One region of the Streptomyces cyclosori genome, then DNA from elsewhere that is predicted to be linked to it. Evidence: riboswitches for the same ligand, from Rfam matches in the RefSeq annotation. Region 1 holds a riboswitch; each other region holds the start of a gene.
What was found. A riboswitch is a leader RNA that binds a small molecule or an ion and turns the genes downstream of it on or off. The one in region 1 is predicted to bind cyclic di-AMP.
Positions count from the first base shown of each region.

Region 2: linked by a shared signal. The riboswitch ahead of AB5J87_RS05980 (peptidoglycan DD-metalloendopeptidase family protein) and the one ahead of AB5J87_RS30480 (C40 family peptidase) in region 1 are both predicted to bind cyclic di-AMP.
Region 3: linked by a shared signal. The riboswitch ahead of AB5J87_RS21045 (transglycosylase family protein) and the one ahead of AB5J87_RS30480 (C40 family peptidase) in region 1 are both predicted to bind cyclic di-AMP.
Region 4: linked by a shared signal. The riboswitch ahead of AB5J87_RS08790 (M23 family metallopeptidase) and the one ahead of AB5J87_RS30480 (C40 family peptidase) in region 1 are both predicted to bind cyclic di-AMP.

Region 1 covers NZ_CP163520.1:6,832,827-6,837,066, forward strand. The annotation lists gene AB5J87_RS30460 (8-amino-7-oxononanoate synthase) at 1-440, shown strand, start outside; gene AB5J87_RS30465 (DUF397 domain-containing protein) at 458-703, opposite strand; gene AB5J87_RS30470 (helix-turn-helix domain-containing protein) at 714-1,571, opposite strand; gene AB5J87_RS30475 (ATP-binding protein) at 1,815-2,246, shown strand; gene AB5J87_RS30480 (C40 family peptidase) at 2,309-2,782, opposite strand; cyclic di-AMP (ydaO/yuaA leader) riboswitch at 2,787-2,970, opposite strand; gene AB5J87_RS30485 (hypothetical protein) at 3,276-3,581, opposite strand; gene AB5J87_RS30490 (ATP-dependent Clp protease proteolytic subunit) at 3,578-4,219, opposite strand.
Region 2 covers NZ_CP163520.1:1,333,926-1,338,165, forward strand. The annotation lists gene AB5J87_RS05975 (SGNH/GDSL hydrolase family protein) at 1-753, opposite strand, end outside; gene AB5J87_RS05980 (peptidoglycan DD-metalloendopeptidase family protein) at 885-1,781, opposite strand; cyclic di-AMP (ydaO/yuaA leader) riboswitch at 1,786-1,949, opposite strand; gene AB5J87_RS05985 (alpha-galactosidase) at 2,393-4,240, opposite strand, start outside.
Region 3 covers NZ_CP163520.1:4,734,595-4,738,834, reverse strand. The annotation lists gene eno (phosphopyruvate hydratase) at 1-493, opposite strand, end outside; gene AB5J87_RS21045 (transglycosylase family protein) at 819-1,496, opposite strand; cyclic di-AMP (ydaO/yuaA leader) riboswitch at 1,499-1,698, opposite strand; gene AB5J87_RS21040 (transglycosylase family protein) at 1,958-2,938, opposite strand; gene AB5J87_RS21035 (cytochrome P450) at 3,059-4,240, opposite strand, start outside.
Region 4 covers NZ_CP163520.1:1,987,753-1,991,992, reverse strand. The annotation lists gene AB5J87_RS08800 (M16 family metallopeptidase) at 1-1,111, shown strand, start outside; gene AB5J87_RS08795 (M16 family metallopeptidase) at 1,108-2,496, shown strand; cyclic di-AMP (ydaO/yuaA leader) riboswitch at 2,711-2,871, shown strand; gene AB5J87_RS08790 (M23 family metallopeptidase) at 2,885-3,658, shown strand; gene AB5J87_RS08785 (GntR family transcriptional regulator) at 3,861-4,240, shown strand, end outside.

The DNA.
Region 1 (4,240 bases):
GCCAGGGCGGGGCGGTGCTGGGCCCGGAGCGGGTGATCCGGCACCTGGTCAACGCGGCCCGTACGTTCATCTTCGACACGGGGCTCGCGCCCGCGTCGGTGGGCGGGGCGCTGGCGGCGCTGCGGCTGATCGAGGCGGAGCCGCAGCGGGCGGGCCGGGCCCGCGCGGTGGCGGCCGAGCTGTACGCGCGGCTGACGGCGGCGGGGCTGACGGCGGCGCGCCCGGACGCCGCCGTGGTCTCGGTGCGGGCGCCCTCGCCGGAGCAGGCGGTGCAGTGGGCGGCGCGGTGCCGCGGGGCGGGGCTCGCGGTGGGGTGCTTCCGTCCGCCGTCGGTGCCGGACGGGATCTCCCGGCTGCGGCTGACCGCCCGGGCGGACTTGACGGGCAGTCAGATCGACTGGGCGGTGGACACGGTCCTGCGGACCGCGCCCACCGTGTAGTCCCCCGTTGGGCGTACTCAACTCCTGCTGTCGGGCGCCTCGTTGAGCTCGACGGACAGGCCGGAAAGGAAGCTGTGCCAGGCCCGCGCTCCGAAGAGCAGCGCGGGGCCGGCGGTCCGCTTGGAGTCGCGGACGGCCAGCAGTGCGGCGTCGAGGAATGCGGCCTCGACGCAATTGTTCATTCCTGTACTACGGCTGCTGCGCCGCCATTGCGCGCCTTCCAGAGAAGTGCTGGAAGGTACATGCGCGGGGGGTGCGGGCATCATGCCTCCCTTACACGCCGTCAGCCATCCCGGCGATGAGATTCAATGAGTGCTGGAACGAAAGGGCCTGCGCCTCGACCGTATGGAACGCGGCGCTGTACGCCTCAAGGTCTTCTCTCCGTTCGAGATAGAGGCTACTCGTCAAGTGGTCGATAACCACAACGTCCAGATCAGAAATGTGCGGAAAAGAGAAGATAATGAAAGGGCCGGTGAGCCCGATATGGCCACCGCTGCTGAAAGGCAGCACCCGCAGCCGCACCTGCGGCAGCCGGGCCACTTCGGCGAGATGGCGCAACTGCCGCCGCATCACGGCCGCCCCGCCCACCGCGCGGTGCAGCGCCGCCTCGTCCACCACCGCGCTCAGCTCCAGCGGCGGATCCGCCCGCAGCACCTCCTGGCGCGCCAGCCGAACCTCCACCAGTGAGTCCACCCGCGCCGCGTCGAGATGGCCGAGAGCCGCCCGGGTGACCGCGCGCGCGTACTCGGGCGTCTGGAGCAGCCCGGGCACCACCGACGTCTCCAGGGTGCGCGCGGCCGACGCCTGGGACTCCAGGCTGATGAAGTCCCGGTACTGCGGCGGCAGCAGCCCGCGGTAGGCGTGCCACCACTGGCCGCCCCGGCCGTCGGCCGAGCCCGCGAGCGCCTCCAGGAGCGCCCGCAGCGCCGGGTCGGCGACCCCGTACACCGCGAGCAGCCGGGTCACGTCGGCGGGCCGCACCCCGCTGCGGCCGGTCTCGATCCGGCTCACCTTGGACTGGTGCCAGCCCAGTTGCCGGGCCACCTCGCCGCTGGTGAGGGCGGCGGCGCAGCGCAGCCTCCGCAGTTCCTCGCCGAGTTTGCGGCGGCGTACCGCGGGGCCGTGCCACATGAGTCTCTCCTCCCACCCGGCCGGGATTCGGGTGATGGGCAAGTGTGGCTCCCAAATACGGTCCTTCGTCGCAGAGTTCACCGCTTTGAGCGACAGATATATGCATATCTCGGTGGATCCGCGCATCGAGCGGCACGATGAGTGGCACTCTGGCGCGAAGCACAAGTCCGGGTCGTCCTCGCGTTCGTCCCGCTCGCCGCGCGACGGGCGGGCCGGCCCGGGTGGGAAAGGGACAGCGTCGCCATGGCAGACCACCACGAATCAACCGTCACTCTGCCGAGCGATCCCGCCTCGGTCTCCGCCGCCCGCAGACACGTCGCCGGAGTGCTCGTCGAGTGGGGTCTGCCGGCAGGTGGCGAAACCGCCGATACGATCCGCCTGATCGTCTCGGAGCTCGCGACCAACGCCGTGCAGCACACCCTGGGCCAGTCGCCGACGTTCACGGTGGAGCTGCGTCTGGAGCGCGACGAGCAGCTCCACATCGGGGTCACGGACAGCCATCCGCGCTGGCCGAAACGGCTTCCCGCCGCGGTCCAGCAGGACAACGGGCGGGGCATGGTGATCATTCGCTGGCTGGCCGCCGAGTGCGGCGGCCGGCTCTCGGTGACGCCCACCCCCGACGGGGGCAAGACCGTCTGGATCGAGCTGCCCTGGACGGCGCCGGTCCAGAGCTGAGCCGGGTCCTCCCGCGCGCGGGCGCCCGCGCCCGGGAGGACCCCCTGTGCCGGTCGCGCGGGTCAGCGCACGCGCCCGTACCAGACGCTCTTGGACCAGATCTTCTCCAGCTTGACCACGGAACCGGTCTTGGGGGAGTGCCAGATCTTGTTCTCGCCGGCGTAGATCCCGACGTGGTACACGTTCGAGCCGGAGTGGAAGAACACGAGGTCGCCGCGCTGGCGGGCGGACGACGAGACGTGGCGGGTGCTGTTGTACTGCTGCTGCGTGGTGCGCGGCAGCTTCTTGCCCGCCTTCTGGAACGAGTAGAGGGTGAGCCCCGAGCAGTCGAACCGGTACGGGCCGGTGGCGCCGTACTTGTAAGGCGATCCCTTCTTGGACGCGGCGACATTGAGCGCCTTCGTCGCGAGTGTCGCGGCGCTCGCCTCGCTGCTGGCGCCCGGCGCCAGCAGGGTGCCGCCGACGGCGGCGAGGGTGAGGGCGGAGACCGCGCCGACACGGGTCAGCAGGGACGGGACATGATTCTGCGCAGTCATGCGCAACCCTTCGTCAAACCGCCTGCGAAGGATGACCTGTCGGGTTCGGACTGGCGAAGATGCCCGGCCGCTCTCGCGGCTTCACCCCAAGGGCCTCCCGGTCTCCCGGTGGGCCCGCCGTGCTTGGGTCCTCCACTCCTGCCGATCCACTCAGTCGACCAGTCATCCGGGTGCGGCGGCAGGACTCGGCGTCCGCCCGGACCGCCCCGCCGCGGTGGCGGGGGCTTGTCGTCGGAAGGGATCTTGACCCAAAAGGTGTCGGATTTCCGAGCCGAAACAGTGTTTTGTGAGGCTCCTCACGACTGACCCGTTCGGGTGGACAGGGAAGTTTCGGCACTTCTGACAGGGCCTTTGACCAGCGGTGGAACGATTCATTCCGCTGGCTCGTACGCGTGCGGAGCAGTACGGGCGGTACGTCGTTCGGACGATCGGATCGTCCGAACGTGGGACACCGACTCGTACCAACGCGGGGGGCGCCCGGGCGTCCGCGCGCTCACCCTGGGCCGGGCGGCGGCATCGTCAGACGGCCCGCCCTGCGCTCCCCGTCGAGGACGCGCAGCGCCCGCGCCAGCGTCTCGGAGTGCAGCTCCGACTCGCCGCGCAGATGCATGGTCGTCAGCGCGTCCCGCAGCGCCACCGCCCGCCCGACCAGGGCCTGTGCCGCCCGCAGCGCGCCGTAGGTGTCCCGGTGCCGGGCGGGGTTGACGCGGCCCAGCTTGTCCAGCGCGTCCAGATACGCGTCGATCAGCTCGCCCTCGGCGCGGGTCAGCGCGGGCAGCGGTGGCAGTTCGGGGATCACCGGTACTGCCTCCTCGGCCCGGACAGCGGGGTCTTGCGGCTGGTCACGACGTGGTCGACCAGGCCGTAGGCGAGCGCCGCCGGGGCGTCCAGGATGGTGTCCCGCTCGATGTCGGCGCCGATCCGCTCGGTGGACTGCCCGGTGTGCCGTGCCAGCAGCTCCGTCAGCAGTGCCCGGCCGCGCTGGAGTTCCCTCGCCTGGATCTCCAGATCGGAGGGCTGGCCGCGCAGCGGCTCCTCGATCGAGGGCTGGTGGACGAGCACCCGCGCGCCGGGGAGTGCGAGCCGCTTGCCCGGCGTGCCCGCGGCCAGCAGTACCGCGGCGGCCGAGGCGGCCTGCCCGATGCACACCGTCTCCACGTCGCAGGCGACGAACCGGATCGTGTCGTAGATGGCCGTCATCGCGGTGAGCGAGCCGCCGGGGGAGTTGATGTAGAGCGAGATGTCCCGGTCCGGGTCGGCGTGCTCCAGGTGCATGAACTGGGCCATCAGATCGTTGGCGGAGGTGTCGTCGACGGGAGTACCGAGGATGACGATCCGCTCTTCGAGCAGCTTGCCGTAGGGGTCGAGGGTGCGGACCCCGGTGGAGGTGCGTTCGGAGAACTCGGGCAGGACGTGGCGGGCGGACGGGCCGTGCATGGCGGACCCCTTCTCGTACGG
Region 2 (4,240 bases), 5.5 Mb from region 1:
GTCGCCCGAGCTCTCACCCCGCAGCCGCCGTCCGATCCACGGCACCAGGTGCTCGCGCGCCCAGTGGATGTCGTCGCGCCGCACTTCGAGGGTGTTGCGCGGCGGCATCGGGGGCCACTCCTGGTCGGGGTCGGCCGGCACGTCGAGGCCGAGCACCTGGGCGGCGCGCAGCGCGACCCGGGTGTGCCCCTCCGGCGACAGGTGCAGCCGGTCGTCGTCCCAGGCGCGCCGGTCCTGCACGGACTTCAGCGACCACAGGTCGAGCACCGGGCAGTCGTAGCGGTCGGCGATGGACCGCACGTGCGCGGTGTAGGTGGCGACCTTGCCCCGCAGGTGCTTGAAGACGGGCACCCCGCGCGTGTCGAACCCGGTGGTCACCATGACCGTGGGGATCGCGCTCTTCAGATCGGCCACCGCGCGTTCGAAGCGCTCGGCCACGTCGTCCGGATCGCTGCCCGGCCGGATGATGTCGTTGCCGCCCGCGCAGAAGCTCACCAGGTCGGGCGCGAGCTCCTTGGCCCGCGGCACCTGCTCCTCGACGATCTGGTCGAGGAGCCTGCCGCGGACCGCGAGATTGGCGTAGCGAAAGGCCCCCTCCGGTCGCTGGTCTGCCAGTAGCACGGCGAACCTGTCCGCCCACCCGACGAACGCCCCGTCCGGGCCGGGGTCGCCGACGCCTTCCGTGAAGCTGTCGCCGATCGCCGTGTACGACCCGAACGTACCGCTGCTGAATGATCTCGAATCGTCTGCCACGAGACCATATCTTTCCCTTACGGATGTGACCTACGCGACCGTAAGGAGGGGTTGACGAGGGGTGATATAGGCCACCCGGTCAGTTTTCGCCGACGGGAATACGGACCGGGAGCGCACTTGATGACGGGGTGTCAGAGGCTGGCGCCCTGCTGGCGGAGGTAGGCCAGCGGGTCCACGTCCGAGCCGTAGTCGGGGGTCGTGCGGATCTCGAAGTGGAGGTGCGGGCCGGTCACGTTGCCGGTCGCGCCGGAGAGCCCGAGCTGCTGCCCCTCGGTGACGCTCTGCCCCTCGGCCACCGCGAGCTGGGAGAGGTGGGCGTACTGGGAGTACATGCCGTCGGCGTGCCGGACGACGACCTGGTTGCCGTACGCGCCGCCCCAGCCCGCCGAGACGACCGTGCCCGCGCCGACGGCCTTCACCGGGGTGCCGGTCTCCGCCGCGAAGTCCACGCCGGTGTGGTAGCCGCTGGACCACATCGACCCGGCCATGCGGTAGGGGGTGCCGATGCTGACGCTGTCGAGCGGGGCGCGGAAGCCGGAGGCGGTGCCCTGGCCGGTGGTGGCCGTGGTCGCGGCCTCGGCCGGGGCCGCCCCGGAGGCGGACGGGTCCGTGGCCGGGGCCCGCTCGGCGGACGTGCGCGCGGTGTCCTGCGGGGCGGCGGCCCGGGGCTTGGCGCCGAGGGTCAGCTTCATGCCCGGCCGGATCAGCGACGGGTCGGCGCCGACGACGTCACGGTTGTCCCGGTAGAGCCGGTGCCAGTCGCCGAGCCGGTGGTCCTCGGCGATCCGGGAGAGGCAGTCGCCGGACTTCACCTCGTACGTGGCGGGGGCGGCCTGCTGGGCCGCGGCCGGAGCGGCGGCGCGGACGGTCTGCGGCGCGGCGACGGGGGCGGCCGGCTTGGCGGCGGCGTGCGCGCCGGTGGCACCGAGCAGCGGGATGGCGAGTGCGGCGCCGCCGGTGCCGGCGGCGACCATGCCCCGGGTGACGGGGCTGGACTTGGGACGGCGGTGCTTACCCTTCGCGGGCATGGCGGATTCCTCTCCGGCGCCTGCGAGGTGAGCTGTCGGGTTCGGGCGGGAGATGCCCGGCCTCGGCACCGAGTGCGGCGCTCCGGCTTCACCCCGAGCCGTGCCGGAATTCCGGTACGGCGACTACCTGGGTCCCCCGCTCCTGCCGGGCGTGGATGAGTGCGGATTCCGGACGGTGGCAGGATTCGGCGGTCCACCCGGATTGCGGTGACCGTAAGCGAGTACGGCGGGCCGCGACAAGTGCCCATTCGCCGTCCGCATTCCCGGCCCGTAATTGACCGGGGAATTGCGGTCACCCTGCGTCGACCGGAACTCTCAACAGGCCCGGCCGGACGGGGGAATTCATTCGGGGCCGCCACCACGGAACGTCACGGATATGACGCTGCTCACGGGCAACCTCCCCGTCCCGCCGGGGAGATGGACAGGTTTTGTCAAATCGCCCAATCCGGGCGAAAGTTCCACCCTGATTCATCCGCCATGCACACCAACGCCCCGTTCTGTCCAGTTTTGGCGAGCATCTCGCTCCGGGAAAACACCCGGGGAAATCACCCGAGGCGGTCGCCGCGGATCTCCACCGCATTCGGATCTTGAATTCGCTTTCCTTGATCCGCTCACACCCGCCGGAACCGGAACACCGCCGCGTCGAGATCGCCCCGCAGCCCCGTCTCCAGGCCCCGGTGCAGCAATACCGCTCCCCCGTGCACGGCCCCGGTCTCCTCGCAGCGGTAGGCCGCCGCCGGATCCAGACCGCGCAGCCGTACGGGCGGGGGCCGCTCCCCGTGGTGCTGGGCCTGGAGGTGCGCGAGGACGACGGATTCCCCGCCCCGCACGTACTGGACGGCGCTCAGCCCGCCGCTCGGCGCGCGCAGCCGGTACTGGGCACCGAGCTGCACCACCTCGCGGATCTCCTTGTACAGCGCCACCCAGTCGCGCGCCTCGGCGAGTTCGGCCTCGCTCCAGCGGGTGAGGTCGCCGCCGATGCCCAGCACCCCGGCCATCGCGCTGACGAACCGGAACCGCAGACTGCTGCGGCGGCCGTTGAGCTGGGTGTTGGGGCTGTCGGTGACCCAGGCGGCCATCACCCGGGCCGGGTGCAGCTGGCTGAAGCCGTGCTGGATGGCGAGCCGGTCCAGCGGGTCGGTGTTGTCGGAGGTCCACACCTGGTCCGTACGGGAGAGGATCCCCAGGTCGATCCGGCCGCCGCCGCCCGAGCAGGACTCGAAGGCGACCCGGGGGTGGGCCGCCCGCAGCCGGTCCAGCAGGCCGTACAGCCCGTGCACGTGCGCGGTCCACAGCCGCGCCGGATACGCCTCGCCGGGCCAGCCCGCGTCCGTGAAGCAGCGGTTGAAGTCCCACTTCACATAGTCGACGGGCGCGCCCGACAGCAGGCCGTCCAGCTGCTCCCAGAGGTGTTCCCGCACGTCCGGGCGGGCCAGGTTGAGCACCAGCTGGTTGCGGAACTCGGTCCGGGCGCGCCCGGGGTGGTGCTGCACCCACTCCGGGTGGGCCCGGTACAGGGCGCTGTCCGGGTTGACCATCTCCGGCTCCACCCAGATCCCGAACTCCATGCCCAGCGCGTGCACTTCGTCGGCGAGCGGCCCCAGACCGCCGGGGAAGCGGTCCGGGTTGGGCGTCCAGTCGCCGAGTCCGGCCCCGTCGTGGGTGCGGGCGCCGAACCAGCCGTCGTCGACGACGAAGAGCTCCACGCCCAGCGCGGCGGCCCGCCGCGCGAGCGCGCGCTGCTGCGGCTCGCCGATGTCGAACCCGGTCGCCTCCCAGGAGTTGAAGAGCACCGGCCGGGTGCGCCCGGCGTCCGGGACGACCCGGGCCAGCTGCCAGGCGTGCCACTCCCGGCTGGCGCCGCCGAAGCCGCCGGCGCTCCACAGCCCGGCGAAGACGGGGCTGGTGTACGACTCGCCGGGCGCCAGCGACAGCAGCCCGGAGTCGTCGTACCCGGCGCCCCCGCCGATCTGCACCCCGCCGTCCGGCAGGTGCTGTACGGCGATGCGCCAGGACCCGGACCAGCCGAGGGCGCAGCCGTACACCTCGCCGCTCTCCTCGGTGGCGGCGCCCTCGGCGTCCAGGGCCACCCACGGCAGGTGCTGGTGGCCGGTGTGGCCCCGGCGGCTGCCGAGGACCTTGTCGCCGGGGGTGAGCGGGGAGCGCACGAGCCGGGATTCGGCGGCCCAGCGGCCGTGCAGCTGGCCGAGGCGCCAGCCGTCCCGCGCGGGCAGGGTCCAGACGGCGGCGTCGGCGCGCAGCACCTCCACGTGCGGGTCGCCGGGCGCGCCCTCGTGGCGCAGGGTGGTCCAGCGCTCGACCACATCGCTGTCGTCGCGCATCCGGTAGTGCAGGGTGATCCCGAGCCGGTGCACGGGGTCGGTGAAGCGCAGGCGCAGTTCGTCGGCGTCCGCGTCCACCCGCACGCCCTCGAAGCGCCACTGCGTCCCCCGTACGTC
Region 3 (4,240 bases), 2.1 Mb from region 1:
GGATGTCCACGTTGGAGTCGGCGTGCGACCCACCGTTGAGGATGTTCATCATCGGGACGGGCAGGAGGTGCGCGTTCGGGCCGCCCAGGTAGCGGAACAGCGGCAGGTCGCTGGCCTCGGAGGCGGCGTGCGCCACGGCGAGGGAGACGCCGAGGATGGCGTTGGCGCCGAGCGAGCCCTTGTTGTCCGTGGCGTCCAGGTCGAACATCGCCTGGTCGATCAGGCGCTGCTCGGTGGCGTCGTAGCCGACGAGCTCCGGGCCGATCTGCTCGATCACGGCGAGGACGGCCTTCTCGACGCCCTTGCCCTGGTAGCGGTTGGGGTCACCGTCACGCAGCTCGATGGCTTCGAAGGCACCGGTGGAGGCACCGGAGGGGACGGCGGCACGGCCGGTGCTGCCGTCGTCGAGGCCGACCTCGACCTCGACCGTGGGGTTGCCTCGGGAGTCCAGGATTTCCCGGGCTACGACGACGTCGATGGACGGCACGAGCATCTCCTTCTGGGATGTGATGCGAATACGCCGGGCCGCGTGGTCCGGCACCCCTGAGCCTAACCGCCTCCGGAGCATCGGCCAGCCGACCGACCGGCCCGTGGGACGAAACGGGGGGCAAAATGTTCCTGAACGAAACAAAGCACGGCCCTCCGGGTTCAGCTGTGGGCTGAGTGGATCTTGGCGTGCGCTTTCGTCCGCAGACCTGCGGGGCCCGAGCGCGCAGTTCCCCGCGCCCCCGACTGCCCGGGGTGCGGGGAACTGCGTGAGCGGGTCCGCGCGGTCCGCGGGCGCCACGCGGGCGTGGCACCCCGGACCGCGGGCGGACTCAGCTCAGGTGGAGCTTCTGGTCCACGTAGATCAGGTTCGCGTCCTTGACGACGTCCTTGTTCAGCTCGAACAGCTTCTGCCAGCCGCCCTTGACGCCGTGGGCCTGGGCGATGGAGCCCAGCGTGTCGCCGGCCTTCACCTTGTACTCGCCGTCGCCGGTCTTGACCGGGGCCGGGCGGGACTCGCCGCGGGAGGCCGGGGCGGACTCGCGCTGGGCCTTCGGGGCGGCCTTGGGCGCGGCCTTCTTCGGGGCGGCCTGCTTGGCGGACGAGCCGGAGGTGTCCACGTTCGCGGCCGAGCCGCCGGCGGTCAGGTTGCCCGCGCCGGCGCAGGACCAGGCGCCCGGGCCCTGCATGGCGAGCAGCTTCTCGGCGGTGGCGATCTGCTGGCCCTTGGTGGCCAGGTCGGCGCGGGAGGCGTACTGGGTGCCGCCCGCCGCGGCCCAGGAGGACTGCGAGAACTGGAGGCCGCCGTAGTAGCCGTTGCCGGTGTTGATGGACCAGTTGCCGCCGGACTCGCACTGGGCGACCGCGTCCCAGGTGGCGACGGAGGCGGCGGAGGCGTTGCCCGCGGCCATCAGCGGGGCGGCGACGGCGGCACCGGTGACACCGGCGAGCGTGGCGACGCGGACGGCCTTGGACGGGCGGCGGTGCTTGCCCTTGCCGGAAAGCAGCATGGAGTTCTCCTCACCGACGCCTGCGAGGTGAGCTGTCGGGTTCGGGCGAGTGAGTGGCCCGGCCGCGCCTCTCGGCACGTCTTCACCCCAAGCCGGTCCCGTCGGCCGTCTCGTACGTCCCGCCGCATGGCGTACGTCTCTCAACGGCCGGGCCCGGCACTTACCTTGGGTCCCCCGCTCCTGCCTACGGCGCGTCAAGCGTCGACTGTTCCCGGCGACCGGCGGCAGGATTCGGCGTTCCCGGTCGAAGGGGCCCGTGGTGACGAGCGCTCCGACCGTAAACACACCAACCCCTGATGTTCAAAGGGGCCCATCAAGGAAAAATCGCCCCCGCCCACCCCTCCGTATCCCCTGTTTCCGCAGGTCGGGGGCGTGTCGTACGGACCGGGCAGACGGGGCAGGCCAGTTGACGGAAAGAGACCCATGTCTCACTTGCGCAGAAGCGGACATAGGCCCCTGAACTACCCCTTGGGCGGGGCCGGGTTGTCCGTCTTTGCCAGGTTCAGATCAAGGCTCTGACCGGGCAGGATCAGATCGGGATCCGAGCCGATGGTCTTCTCGTTCGCCTTGTAGAGCGCCGACCAGCCGCCCTCGACCTTGTGCGAGCGCGAGATGTCCCACAGGTTGTCGCCGGGGCGGACGGTGTAGTCGCCCGGACCGCTCAGCACCTCGTCCGACTCGCGCGAGGCGGCGTCGCCCCGCGAGGGGTGCTGTCCGGCTTCACGACCGCTGTCCGTATTGCCGGAGTCGCCGGTCGCGCCTCCGGTGCCGCCGGCCGCGGGCGTGCCGCTCTCGGCCGGGTCGGGCGTGCCCCGGTGCTTGCCGCCGGTCCCGGTCCGCGGAGCCCCGTCCTTCGGCTTGGCCGGGGTCTTCGGCCCGGCCGGGGCGTCCTTGCCCGCGGAGGGCGCGGCCGGGGCCGTCGGCGGCTTGGAGGCGGCCGGGGCGGACCCGGCGGGCGCCTCGGTGTCCTTGGCGGGCGCCGAGGGGGTCGCGGAGGTGTCCGCCCCCTCGGAGGCCGTGGCGGCGGGCGAGGGCTGGGCGCCGGGGTCGACGGCGGGCGCGCCGCCGCCCCGGGTGAGCCCGGAGATCCCCGAGCAGCTGGTGAACGCCTGGGGGCCCTTCGCCGCGAGCACCTTCTCGGCGACGGCGATCTGCTGGGCGCGGCTGGCCAGGTCGGGGCGGGCGGCGTACGCCGTGCCGCCGTAGGTCTCCCAGGTCTCCTGGGAGAGCTGGAGGCCGCCGTAGAGGCCGTTGCCGAAGTCGGCGCTCCAGGAGCCGCCGCTCTCGCACTCGGCCACCCGGTCCCAGGTGGTCGCGGAGGCGGCGTTCGCGCCGCTCGCCGCGAAGAGCGGAAGGGCGAGGGCCGAGCCGGTCACCCCCGCCGCTACGACGAGTGCGGGAGCCTGGCGGGGTCGGCGGTGCCGTCCGTTCCCGGAGCGCATGCTGTGGCCTTCCGTGTGACTACGTCTGTGACTGCTGAGGCGGAGCCGTCGAGTCGAGGGGTGAACGTAGCCGTACTCGAACGCTTGTCACAAGTCGATGGACCCGCGATAACGCGAAAGTCACAGTTTTGACGTACCGTCAGTTACGGCGGGCGTGAACTCGACCGGAAGGGTGCGCAGTCCACGCATGATGAGCCCGCCGCGCCAGCGCAAATCAGCAGGATCCACCGCCAACCGCAGGTCAGGAAGGCGTCGCAGCAGGGTCGCCAGCGCCGTCCTGGCCTCCAGCCGGGCCAGGGGCGCGCCCAGGCAGTAGTGGATGCCGTGCCCGTAGCCCAGGTGCTGGTTGTCGCGGCGGCCGAGGTCGAGCACATCGGGGTCGGGGAAGCGGTCCGGGTCGCGGTCGGCGGAGGCGAGCACCACCAGCACCGGGTCGCCCGCGGCGATGTCCTGGCCGCCGATGCTCAGCGGCCGGGTGGCGAACCGCCAGGTGGCCAGCTCCACCGGGCCGTCGTAGCGCAGGAGTTCCTCCACCGCGGTGTCCAGGAGCTCCGTCTCCCCCGCCACGAGCGAGGCGGCCAGGCGCGCCCGCTGCTCCGGGTGGCGCAGCAGCGCGTACATCCCGTTGCCGATGAGGTTCACGGTCGTCTCGAAACCGGCGAACAGCAGGATGAAGGCCATCGCCGCCGCCTCGTTCTCGCTGAGGTGCTCGCCGTGGTCGCTGGCCCGGATCAGCCCCGAGATGAGGTCCTCGCCCGGCTCCTCCCGCTTGCGGTGGATGAGTTCGAGCAGATAGCCGCGCATCTTCTTCACCGACCGGGCGACCCCGCCGCGCGGGCCGCCGCCGTGCCGGATCATCATCCCGGCCCAGTCGCGGAAGTCGTCCTGGTCCTCGCGCGGGACGCCGAGCAGGTCGCAGATGGCGTAGATGGGCAGCGGGAAGGCGAACTCGTGGATGAGGTCGGCCTCGCCGCCCGCCGCGAACCGGTCGATCAGCGCGTCCGTCAACTCCTGCACCCGGGGCGCGAATTCGGCCACCGTACGGGGGGTGAACGCCTTGGTGACCAGCCGCCGCAGCCGGGTGTGGTCCGGCGGGTCGATGTTGAGCAGATGCGTCATCAGCTCGGCCTTGCGCTCGCCCGGGATGCCCGTCTTGCCCTTGGCGTGCGCGCGCTCGTCGTGGTGCGCCGGGTTCTTCGACAGCCGCTGGTCGGCGAGCGCCTGCCGGGCGTCGCCGTACCGCGTCACCAGCCACGCCTCCACGCCGCTGGGCAACGTGGTCCAGTGCACCGGCGAGTTCTC
Region 4 (4,240 bases), 4.8 Mb from region 1:
CGAGCTGGTGCAGGGGGCCGGCGGCTCGCTCAACGGCACCACCAGCTTCGAGCGCACCAACTACTTCGAGACCATGCCCACCCACCAGCTGGAGCTCGCGCTGTGGCTGGAGGCGGACCGCATGGGCTCGCTGCTCTCCGCGCTGGACGAGGAGTCCATGGAGAACCAGCGGGACGTCGTCAAGAACGAGCGCCGCCAGCGGTACGACAACGTGCCGTACGGCACGGCGTTCGAGAAGCTGACCGCCCTGGCCTACCCCGAGGGCCACCCGTACCACCACACGCCGATCGGCTCCATGGCCGACCTGGACGCGGCGACGCTGGAGGACGCGCGGCACTTCTTCCGCACGTACTACGCGCCGAACAACGCGGTCCTCTCCGTCGTCGGCGACATCGACCCGGAGCAGACGCTCGCCTGGATCGAGAAGTACTTCGGCTCGATCCCCTCGCACGACGGCAAGCAGCCGCCGCGCGACGGCGCGCTGCCCGGTGTGATCGGCGAGCAGCTGCGCGAGGTCGTCCACGAGGACGTCCCCGCGCGCGCCCTGATGGCCGCCTACCGGCTGCCGCACGACGGCACGCGCGAGTGCGACGCGGCCGACCTGGCGCTCACCGTCCTCGGCGGCGGCGAGTCCTCCCGGCTCCACAACCGCCTGGTGCGGCGCGACCAGAGCGCCGTGGCGGCCGGTTTCGGCCTGCTGCGCCTGGCCGGCGCCCCCTCGCTCGGCTGGCTGGACGTGAAGACGTCCGGCGGCGTGGACGTCCCGGACATCGAGGCCGCCGTCGACGACGAGCTGGCCCGCTTCGCCGAAGAGGGCCCCACGGCCGAGGAGATGGAGCGCGCCCAGGCCCAGCTGGAGCGCGAGTGGCTGGACCGGCTGGGCACGGTCGCCGGGCGCGCCGACGAACTGTGCCGTTACGCGGTGCTGTTCGGCGACCCGCAGCTGGCCCTGACCGCCGTGGACCGGGTCCTCGCCGTCACCGCCGAGGAGGTGCGGGACGCGGCCCGGGCCACCCTGCGCCCGGACAACAGGGCGGTGCTGGTCTACGAGCCGACCGGCGCCGAGGACGAGGCCGCGGCCGACGCGGACGCAGAGGGAGCAGAGCAGTGAGCGAGACCGGCGTGACCATGCAGTTCCACCCGCAGCCGACCGCGGGCACCGCGCGCCCCTGGGCGTTCCCGGCCCCCGGCCGCGAGACCCTCGCCAATGGGCTCACGGTGCTGCGCTGCGACCGTCCCGGCCAGCAGGTCGTGGCCGTGGAGGTCTTCCTCGCGGCCCCGCTGGACGCCGAGCCGGCCGGTCTGGACGGCGTCGCCACCATCATGGCGCGCGCGCTCTCCGAGGGCACCGACAAGCGCTCCGCCGAGGAGTTCGCCGCCGACCTGGAGCGCTGCGGCGCCACCCTGGACGCGCACGCGGACCACCCGGGCGTGCGGGTCTCCCTGGAGGTGCCGGTCTCCCGGCTCGCCAAGGCGCTCGGGCTGCTCGCCGAGGCGCTGCGCGCGCCCGCGTTCGCCGACGCCGAGGTCGACCGGCTGGTGCGCAACCGGCTCGACGAGATCCCGCACGAGCTGGCCAACCCGGCGCGCCGCGCCGCCCAGCAGCTCTCCCGGGAGCTGTTCCCGGCCACCGCGCGCATGTCGCGCCCGCGCCAGGGCACCGAGGAGACCGTCACCCGCATCGACGCCTCTGCCGTCCGGGCCTTCTACGAGGCGTACGTGCGCCCGGCGGCGGCCACCGCGGTCGTCGTGGGCGATCTGGGCGCCACCGACCTGGACGCGATCCTGGCGGACACCCTGGGCGCCTGGACGGGCACCGCGGCCGAGGAGCGCCCGATGCCGCCGGTGACCGCCGACGACACCGGCCGGGTCGTCATCGTGGACCGCCCGGGCGCCGTCCAGACGCAGCTGCTGATCGGCCGGGTCGGCCCGGACCGCCACGACCGCGTCTGGCCCGCCCAGGTCCTCGGGACGTACTGCCTGGGCGGCACGCTCACCTCCCGCCTGGACCGCGTCCTGCGCGAGGAGAAGGGCTACACGTACGGCGTGCGGGCCTACGGCCAGGTGCTGCGTTCGGGCGCGGAGGGCACCGGTGCCGCCATGCTCGCCATCAGCGGCTCGGTGGACACCCCCAACACCGGTCCGGCGCTGGACGACCTGTGGACGGTGCTGCGCAGGCTCGCCGCCGAGGGGCTGACCGACGCCGAGCGCGAGACGGCCGTGCAGAACCTGGTGGGCGTGGCCCCGCTGAAGTACGAGACGGCGGCGGCGGTCGCGGGGACGCTGGCCGACCAGGTCGAGCAGCACCTGCCGGACGACTTCCAGGCGCGGCTGTACGCGCAGCTGGCCGACACGGGCACCGTGGAGGCCACCGCGGCGGTCGTCAGCGCCTTCCCGGTGGACCGTCTGGTGACGGTTCTGGTGGGCGACGCGGCGCAGATCGAGGAGCCGGTCAAGGCGCTCGGCATCGGTGAAGTGACCGTAGTCGCGGGCTGATTGAGCGGATCGCCGCGCACGCGCGCGTGGTGCGGGTGAGGACCCCGGAGGAAGCGATTCCGTCGGGGTCCTCCCTTATGTCCGGTTTATTGGAGAGGTTGCCTGTCTGTCGTGTGGCGTGCGCTACAAAAAGTGGTGTCTGTTTGGCGATTGAAAGATCAGGCGATTAGCGTCGGGCGCGCTGTCCGTCACCATCCGTCGCAGCCGCGGCACCGGGCAGTGATCGCCGAGTCCCCAACTGGCGCGAGCCAGGGGAGCCGGGGACCCACTCAGTCCCTGGGGTGAATCGGACGCCTCCGCCCGCGGAGGGGCCCGTAGGAGACCTTCCAGCTCCGAACCCGTCAGCTAACCCGGTAGGCGAGATGGAAGGAAAGGACACCGCCACTTCATGGCGTTCACCCGTGCCACCGGGAAGCACCGCCGTCCGAGCGCCGTGTCGCGCAAGAGCGCGAACATAGCGGGCATCGCCACTCTCGCCACCGCCGGAGTCGTGGGCACCCTCGCCTCACCGGCCCTGGCCGCGGAGACCAGCGCGGCCCCGGCCGCCGCCTCCGTCGAGGACACCGGAATCACCCAGGCCATCGTGATCGGCGACTCGCTCGCCGACCGCATCGACGCCCAGGCCGCCGCCCAGAAGCAGGCCGCCGACAAGGCCCGCGCCGCCGCCGAGGCGAAGCGCAAGGCCGAGGCGAAGGCGAAGGAGGAGCGCGCCGCCCGCGAGCGTGCCGCGCGTGAGGCCGAGCGCAAGCGCCTCAACACCTTCGTCGCCCCGATCGACGGCAGCTACGTCTCCACCGGCTACAAGACCGGCGGCTCGATCTGGTCCTCCGGCAGCCACACCGGCATCGACTTCCACGCCGGCGAGGGCACCTCGGTGCACTCGGTCGGCCTGGGCACCGTCGTCGAGGCGGGCTGGGGCGGCGCGTACGGCAACAACATCGTGATCCGGATGAACGACGGCACGTACACCCAGTACGGCCACCTGTCGTCCATCCTCGTGGCCGTCGGCCAGCACGTCGAGCCGGGCCAGCAGATCGGCCTCTCCGGCAACACCGGCAACACCACCGGCCCGCACCTGCACTTCGAGGCCCGCACCTCGCCGTCGTACGGCTCGGACATGGACCCGATCGCGTATCTGCGCGCGCACGGCGTCAACGTCTGACGCCCTTTCGGCGGGCTCCTGCCCGCCGCCCCGCGACACCCACCGGAGCCCCCGGCCGATTTCCCGGCCGGGGGCTCCGGCCGTGGCCAGAAGATATCCCCCGATTACCTCATGTCACCGGGAATTAACACGCGCTCGAATAGAGTCGCCGAACAGGCGTCGGACGACCGCGTTTCGCGGGGATCAAGGCGGAGGTTCGGTCATGCGCATCGCGGCGCAATCGGTCTGCACGGCAATCCGCGACGACATCGTGGCGGGCACCTTCGCACGCGGCAGCAGGCTCACCGAGGAAGTACTCGCCCGGCGTTACGGGGTTTCGCGCGTCCCGGTCCGCGAGGCGCTGCGCACCCTGGAGTCCGAGGGGTTCGTGACCACCCGCCGCCATGCCGGGGCCTGTGTGGCCGAGCCCAGCGCGCAGGAGGCCGCCGACCTGCTCGAAATGCGGGTGCTGCTGGAGCCGCTGGCCGCCGCGCGGGCCGCCGGACGGCGCACCGAGGCCCATCTCAAGGTGCTGCGCGGCCTGGTGCGGCTGGGCCAGGAGCGGGTGCGGCGGGCCCAGGGGGAGGACCTGCGCGCGCTGGG